Regions from separate parts of the Streptomyces sp. NPDC049954 genome, predicted to be linked through region 1. Evidence: riboswitches for the same ligand, from Rfam matches in the RefSeq annotation. Region 1 holds a riboswitch; the other holds the start of a gene.
What was found. A riboswitch is a leader RNA that binds a small molecule or an ion and turns the genes downstream of it on or off. The one in region 1 is predicted to bind glycine.
Positions count from the first base shown of each region.

Region 2: another riboswitch for glycine. It lies ahead of gcvT (glycine cleavage system aminomethyltransferase GcvT); the one in region 1 lies ahead of gcvP (aminomethyl-transferring glycine dehydrogenase).

Region 1 covers NZ_JBFALS010000020.1:9,202-12,536, reverse strand. Annotated here, with positions in the region: gene gcvP (aminomethyl-transferring glycine dehydrogenase) at 1-1,406, opposite strand, end outside; glycine riboswitch at 1,609-1,708, opposite strand; gene AB0J21_RS30800 (PRC-barrel domain-containing protein) at 1,933-2,313, shown strand; gene AB0J21_RS30795 (DNA polymerase IV) at 2,327-3,335, opposite strand, start outside.
Region 2 covers NZ_JBFALS010000016.1:68,037-71,371, forward strand. Annotated here, with positions in the region: gene gcvT (glycine cleavage system aminomethyltransferase GcvT) at 1-1,099, opposite strand, end outside; glycine riboswitch at 1,248-1,352, opposite strand; gene AB0J21_RS28815 (AAA family ATPase) at 1,547-2,419, shown strand; gene AB0J21_RS28820 (enhanced serine sensitivity protein SseB) at 2,570-3,335, shown strand, end outside.

The DNA of each region.
Region 1 (3,335 bases):
AGCAGCGCCTCGGGCAGGGCGTCGGTGCTCTCGGCGTCCAGGGACTCGATGTCGGCCTCGACCCCGAAGGCGGCCCACACGGCGGCGAGGGCGGACCGGTCGGTCGTCTCGTCGCAGGACAGGCTGACGGTGTCGGCGTCGGCGCGGAACAGGTTCACGCCCCGCTCCCTGGCGGTGGCCAGGACCTCGTCGGCGCGGCCCGGCACCCGCACGCTGAGCGTGTCGAAGTACGCGCCGTGCACGACCTCCACCCCGGCGGCGCGCAGACCGGCGGCGAGCAGGCTCGTGTAGCGGTGGGTGCGCTCGGCGATGCCGCGCAGCCCGTCGGGGCCGTGGTAGACCGCGTACATCCCGGCCATCACGGCGAGCAGGACCTGCGCGGTGCAGATGTTGCTGGTGGCCTTCTCGCGGCGGATGTGCTGCTCGCGGGTCTGCAGGGCCAGGCGGTACGCCTTGTGGCCGTCGGCGTCGACCGAGACGCCGACGAGGCGGCCCGGCAGGTTGCGTGCGAACTGCTCGCGGACCGCCATGTATCCGGCGTGCGGACCGCCGAAGCCCATCGGGACGCCGAAGCGCTGGGTGGTGCCGACGGCGATGTCGGCGCCCAGCTCGCCGGGCGAGGTGAGCAGGGTGAGGGCGAGCAGGTCGGCGGCGACGGTGACGACCGCGCCCAGCTCGTGGGCCCGCTCGATGACCGGCCGCAGGTCGCGGACGGCGCCGGACGCGCCGGGGTACTGGAGCAGCACGCCGCACACGCCGCGTTCGGCGACCTCGTCGGGGATGCCCTCACCGAGGTCGGCGACGACGATCTCGACGCCGGTCGGCTCGGCGCGGGTGCGCAGGACCGCGGTGGTCTGCGGGAAGGTGTCGGCGTCGACGAGGTAGACGCCGTTCTTGACCTTGCCGACCCGTCGGGACAGGGCCATCGCCTCGGCGGCGGCCGTGCCCTCGTCGAGCAGGGAGGCGCCGGAAGTGGGCAGTCCGGTGAGGTCGGCGACCATGGTCTGGAAGTTGAGCAGCGCCTCCAGCCGCCCCTGGGAGATCTCGGGCTGGTACGGCGTGTACGCCGTGTACCAGGAGGGGTTCTCCATGACGTTGCGCAGCACGACGGGCGGGGTGAAGGTCCCGTAGTAGCCCAGGCCGATCATGGAGCGCAGGACCTGGTTGCGGTCGGCGAGGGAGCGCAGCTCGGCCAGCACCTCGGGCTCGGTACGGGCGGCCGGGAGGTCGAGGGCCTCGGTCGAGCGGATCACCTCGGGCACGGCGGCCTCGGTCAGCTCGTCGAGCGAGCCGAAGCCGACCTGCGCGAGCATCTTGGCGCGCGCGCCCGCGTCGGGCCCTATGTGGCGCTGCTCGAAGGGCGTGCCCTGTTCGAGTCGCGAGAGTGAGGTGCGGTGGGCGGTCATCTGCGGGGGCCTCCTGGTCGGCGCGACCTGCATCGGATACCGCGAGGCGGGTACCCGGACGGCCTCCCCCTCTGTCATCGCGATCATCGCTACCTGAGAGCTTCACCGGTCCGCCACCCGGAGGGGGCCGACCGGCTTTCACCGTCGGTGAGGAGAGCCTCGGACCTGACCGCCCGAAGCCCGTCCTGCTTTCCAGAGTGACCTCGTCCGCGCGGTACAGGGGCCTGAGAGATTCCGGGGAGGATTTGCTCCTTCGGCGTCCCCGGTCCGCAGTGACCGGGGCACTCTCCCGCACGGGGTCAGCAGCCGTGGCCAGCGTACCAGCGGGCACAGCCCGGGGTAGGGGCCGAGGTGACGTACCTGCCCCCAGGTCACGGCGGGCGGGACCCCCGAGTGGCCCCGTCGCCCGAAGTGCTCTTTCGTGGTGTCTACGGACGCGCCGTGCCTTCCCGCACGGCCGCCACGCCGCCGCGCCCCGCGATCCGGGGCCCGTCGGCCCTGTTCCGTCCCGAGTACGGGAGGCACCGTGGAGACCGACATCGATCCGCACGTTCTCATCGGCCGCAGGGCCGTGGACAGCGAGGGGACCAGGATCGGCACCGTGGACGAGGTCTACCTCGACGACGCGACCGGCGTCCCCGAGTGGGCCGCCATCCGCACCGGGCTCTTCAGCAGGGACGCCTTCGTCCCCCTGGAGCCGAGCGAGCTGGTCTCCGGGGTGCTGCGCGTGCCCTTCGAACGCTCCCTGATCAAGGACGCCCCCGACTTCGGCGTCGGCCGCCATCTCTCCCCACAGCAGGAACTCCAGCTGTACGAGCACTACGGCCTCGACCTGGCCGCGGAGGAACCCGGGGGCCGGCCGCCCGACCGCGACTTCGGCCGGATCGCGGGCCGCGAGGAGAGCTGAGCGCCCGGCATGCTCACGGCCGCACGAGCGGCAGGGGCTCGGAGGGGCTCAGGTCGGGATCGTCGACGGGGAAGGTCCGTACCCGGCCGGGCGGCGACTGCGGCGTCTCGAAACGGACGGTGACGCGCCCGACGCCGCTGCCCTGCACCCAGCCGGGCCCGTGCACGCGGTGCGTCACGTCGCGCCCCGGCCGCCAGTGCCGCACCGCGGGTTCGGGCGCGGCAGGCTCGGCGCTCGGCGCGGGCTCCTTCTCCCGGGCGGCGACCTCGGCCGCGAGCCGTTCCGTGGCGGCCTGCGCGAACAGGTCCTCCTGCGTGTAGTCGGCGAGGCCCGACACGCCGACGCCGAGGAGCCGCACCCCGCCGGTCGTGTCGACGCCCTCCAGGAGGCGGGCGGCCGCCTCCCGGACGACGGCGGGGTCGTCGGTGGGACCGCGCAGGGTCTCGGAGCGGGTGAGGGTCGAGAAGTCGAAGCGGCGGACCTTGAGGACGACGGTGCGGCCCGAGCGTCCGCTCTCCCGCAGCCGGGACACACAGCGGTCGGCGAGCCGGGCGACCTCCCCACGCACCCGTACCCGGTCGTGGATGTCGACGTCGTAGGTGTCCTCGACCGAGACGGACTTGCCCTCGCGCTCGGCCACGACCGGCCGCTCGTCGAGAGCCAGGGCCATGGCGTACAGCGAGGCGCCGTGCGCCCTGCCCAGCAGACGGACCAGTTCGTCCGAGCCGGCCTCGGCGATCTCACCGACGCTGGTGATCCCGGCCCGCCGCAGGTGGTCCCCGGTGGCCGGGCCGACCCCGGGCAGCGTGCGCACCGACAGAGGCGCGAGGAGGTCCCGCTCCGTTCCCGGCTCGATGAGGACGAGTCCGTCGGGCTTCGCCCGCTCGGAGCCGATCTTGGCGAGCATCTTCGAGGCGGCGAGCCCGACAGAACCGGTCAGTCCGGTGACGCTTTTGATGTCGGAGCGCAGCCGCTCGCCCGCCTCGCGCGCGCTGCGCGCGTCGAAGGCCACCTTCCCCGCC
Region 2 (3,335 bases), on a different contig from region 1:
CGACGACCTCGTACGGCTCGTGGCTGCCCCGGATGTCGACGCCCACGCCCGGCGTGCCGGGAGCGGCGTGCGCCGCGTCCACGTAGGCCATCGCGATCGGCTTGCCGACCGTGGGGGAGGGGGCGCCCGAGGTGACCTCGCCGATCACCTCGCCGTCCGCGACGACCGCGTAGCCCGCGCGCGGCACCCGGCGGCCCTCGGCCACCAGGCCGACCAGCTTGCGCGGCGGCTTCGCGTCCGCCCGCCCGGCCGCGGCGGCCAGCGCCTCCCGGCCCACGAAACGGCCGTCGTTCGCGGTCTTGTCGAACTTCACGACCCGGCCCAGGCCCGCGTCGAACGGGGTGAGCGAGGCGGTCAGCTCGTGCCCGTACAGCGGCATGCCCGCCTCCAGGCGCAGGGTGTCCCGGCAGGCCAGACCGCAGGGCACGAGGCCCTCGCCGGTCCCGGCCGCGAGCAGCGCCTCCCACAGCTTCGCGGCGTCGGCGGGGTCCACGAACAGCTCGAAGCCGTCCTCACCGGTGTAGCCGGTCCGGGCGATCATCGCCGGGACCCCGGCCACGGTGCCCGGCAGGCCCGCGTAGTACTTCAGGCCGTCCAGGTCGGCGTCGGTCACCGAGGCGAGGATCTTCGGGGAGGCCGGGCCCTGGATCGCGAGCAGCGCGTACGCCTCGCGGTCGTCGCGGACCTCGGTGTCGAAACCCTCGCTGCGGCGGTTCAGCTCGTCCAGCACCGTCTGCGCGTTCGAGGCGTTGGCCACCACCAGGTAGCGGCTCTCGGCGGGCCGGTAGACGATCAGGTCGTCCAGGATGCCGCCGTCCTCGGCGCAGATCATCGTGTAGCGGGCCCGCCCGACACCGATCGAGCCCATGTTGCCCACCAGCGCGTGGTCCAGGAACGGGGCGGCCTGCGGGCCGGTCACCGTGATCTCGCCCATGTGGGACAGGTCGAAGAGACCGGCGCGCTCGCGCACCGCCGTGTGCTCCTCGCGCTCACTGCCGTACCGCAGCGGCATGTCCCAGCCGGCGAAGTCGGTCATGGTCGCCCCGAGCGCGCGGTGCGTGGCGTCCAGGGCGGTCTTGCGGGGCGAAGTGTCGCTCATACGGGATGCTCCCAGGGGGCGTGACGGCGAGGTGGACCCTCCCCATCTGTCATCGGTACCTGAGAGGTTCGTCATGACCGCCGCACGCGCGGGGCCCGACTTGCACCGTGGGTGGAGCCGGGAGCACCGGCTCGCTTTTCAGATGTGCCTCGCCCGCGCGGTATCTGGGGCCTGAGAGATTCAAGGGAGGAACTTGCTCCTTCGGCGCCCCGGAGATCACTGCGGACTCCCGGGACTCTCCCGCGCGGATTCAAGCGGCCGGTATGAGGTTGTGGATCGCCGCCATCATCGCACGCCCCCGTGCGGCGCAGAAGGGCCGGTCCCCGCGGTCTCACCGCGCCGCCCCGTTTTCCCGCCGCCCCCGCGGGGGCACTATCAGGAACAGGCCGCATTACCTCCTCTTTACCGTCGGGGAGGAGTGGCGGCCGCACGGGGAGGCGGATCACGGTGGGGAAGACCAGCGCGTACGACGCGGACGCGACACGCGGCACGAGCGGTGGGGCGGGCGGGGCCGCGGGCGCGGGGGAGGGCGGACCGGGCCCCGGCCCGCTGGCTCCGGCGGGGCTCGGCCCGCCGCGCGGCCTCCCCCCGGCGGCCGGCCCGGGGCGCGCCGGGCCCGCGCGCTCGCGCCGGGCCACCGGCCCTGCCCGCCCCGCCGCCCGGCCGCCGGCACCGCCGGTCCGTGATCTGCGCGGGCTCGCCGGGACCGGCCCGCGCACGCTCGGCTTCGCCGCCGGGGACCTCGTCGTCGTCTCCGGACTGCCCGGCAGCGGGAAGTCCACCCTGCTCGCCCGGGTCGTACGCACCTCGCGGGCCACGCGCACCATCGACTCCCAGGACGTGCGGGAGCGCTGGGAGCGGCGTCTGCCGCGCCTGCCGTACGCGGTCTTCCGCCCCCTGGTCCGCCTCGCCCACTACGCCGCCCTGCACCGCGCCCTGCGCTCGGGCGCGAGCCTGGTCGTCCACGACTGCGGGACCCAGCGCTGGGTGCGGCACTGGATCGCCGCCGAGGCCCGCAGGCGCGGCAGCGGGATGCACCTGTTACTGCTCGACGTCCGGCCCGCCCTCGCGCTCGCCGGGCAGCGCGTCCGCGGCCGCACGGTCAGCCGGTACGCCTTCCACCGCCACCGCGCGACCCTCGGCCGCCTCCTCGGCCGGGCCCTCGCCGGGGACCTGCCCCGGGGCTGCGCCTCCGTCGTGCTGCTCGACCGGCCCGCCGCCGACGCCCTGCGCCGGCTCGACTTCCTGACCCCCGCGCCACCCCGTCCACGGGGCGCCGCACAGCGCCCGCAGCGTGGACGGGACGGCATCGAAGGGTGAGGTCGCGCATACGCTCGGTGCGTGCCGTGCGGGGCGCGTTAAAGTTCGCCCGGCGGCCCGCCGGTGAGTGGCCGGCCACCGACAGGAACACGGCAGACGGAACGCGCGGGTGAGCCCTGTGCGCGCGAGCAGGTACAGGTGGGGAAGAGGATGAACGTCCCGGCGCAGGCCGAGGCCCACACCCAGTCGTACGGCGGCTGGCCGGGCAACGCACTGGAAGAGGTGCTCGCCGCCTCGGTCGGCGTGCCCACGGCGGGCCCGCGGATCGTGGAGGCGCTGGGCCGCAGCCCGGTCTGGGTGCCGCTGCCCAGGGGCGGCGGCCCCGACAGCGCCGCACTCGACGTGCCGATGATGGAACTCGGCGGGCAGGCCTACGTCCCCGTCTTCTCCTCCCAGGAACAATTCCTCCAGGCGACCGGCGGGAACCTGTCCTTCACCGTGGCCCCCGCCGTGGAGTTCGCCCGGGGACTGCCCGCGCAGCTCGGACTGGTCCTCAACCCCGACGGGGCCGTCACCGTGCCGCTGCCGCCGCCCGCCGTCGCCGAACTGTGCCGCAGCGGACGCACCCCGCTGGACGGGGCCGGAACCGGCGGCCGGGTCCGGCTCTACGAACCGGACTGGCAGGTCGACCCCGTCGACTTCCTGTCCGCGGCGGCCGAGGAGTTCCGCGCCACCGGCGTCGTGCGCAGCGCCCGCCGCTGCCTCGCCGAGGTCGAGGACCAGGAGCCCGCGCTGTTCGTCGGCGTGGAACTGGCCGCCTGGGAGGGGGCCGCCGGTGAACTGCCGCTGGACGCCCTCGGCCGTGCCCTCGGCCGTGTCCCGGTGCGCTGGCCGGTCAACCTCATCCTGCTCGACGTCGCCCAGGACCCGGTGGCCGAGTGGCTGCGCGCCCGGGTCCGCCCCTTCCACCTCGCCG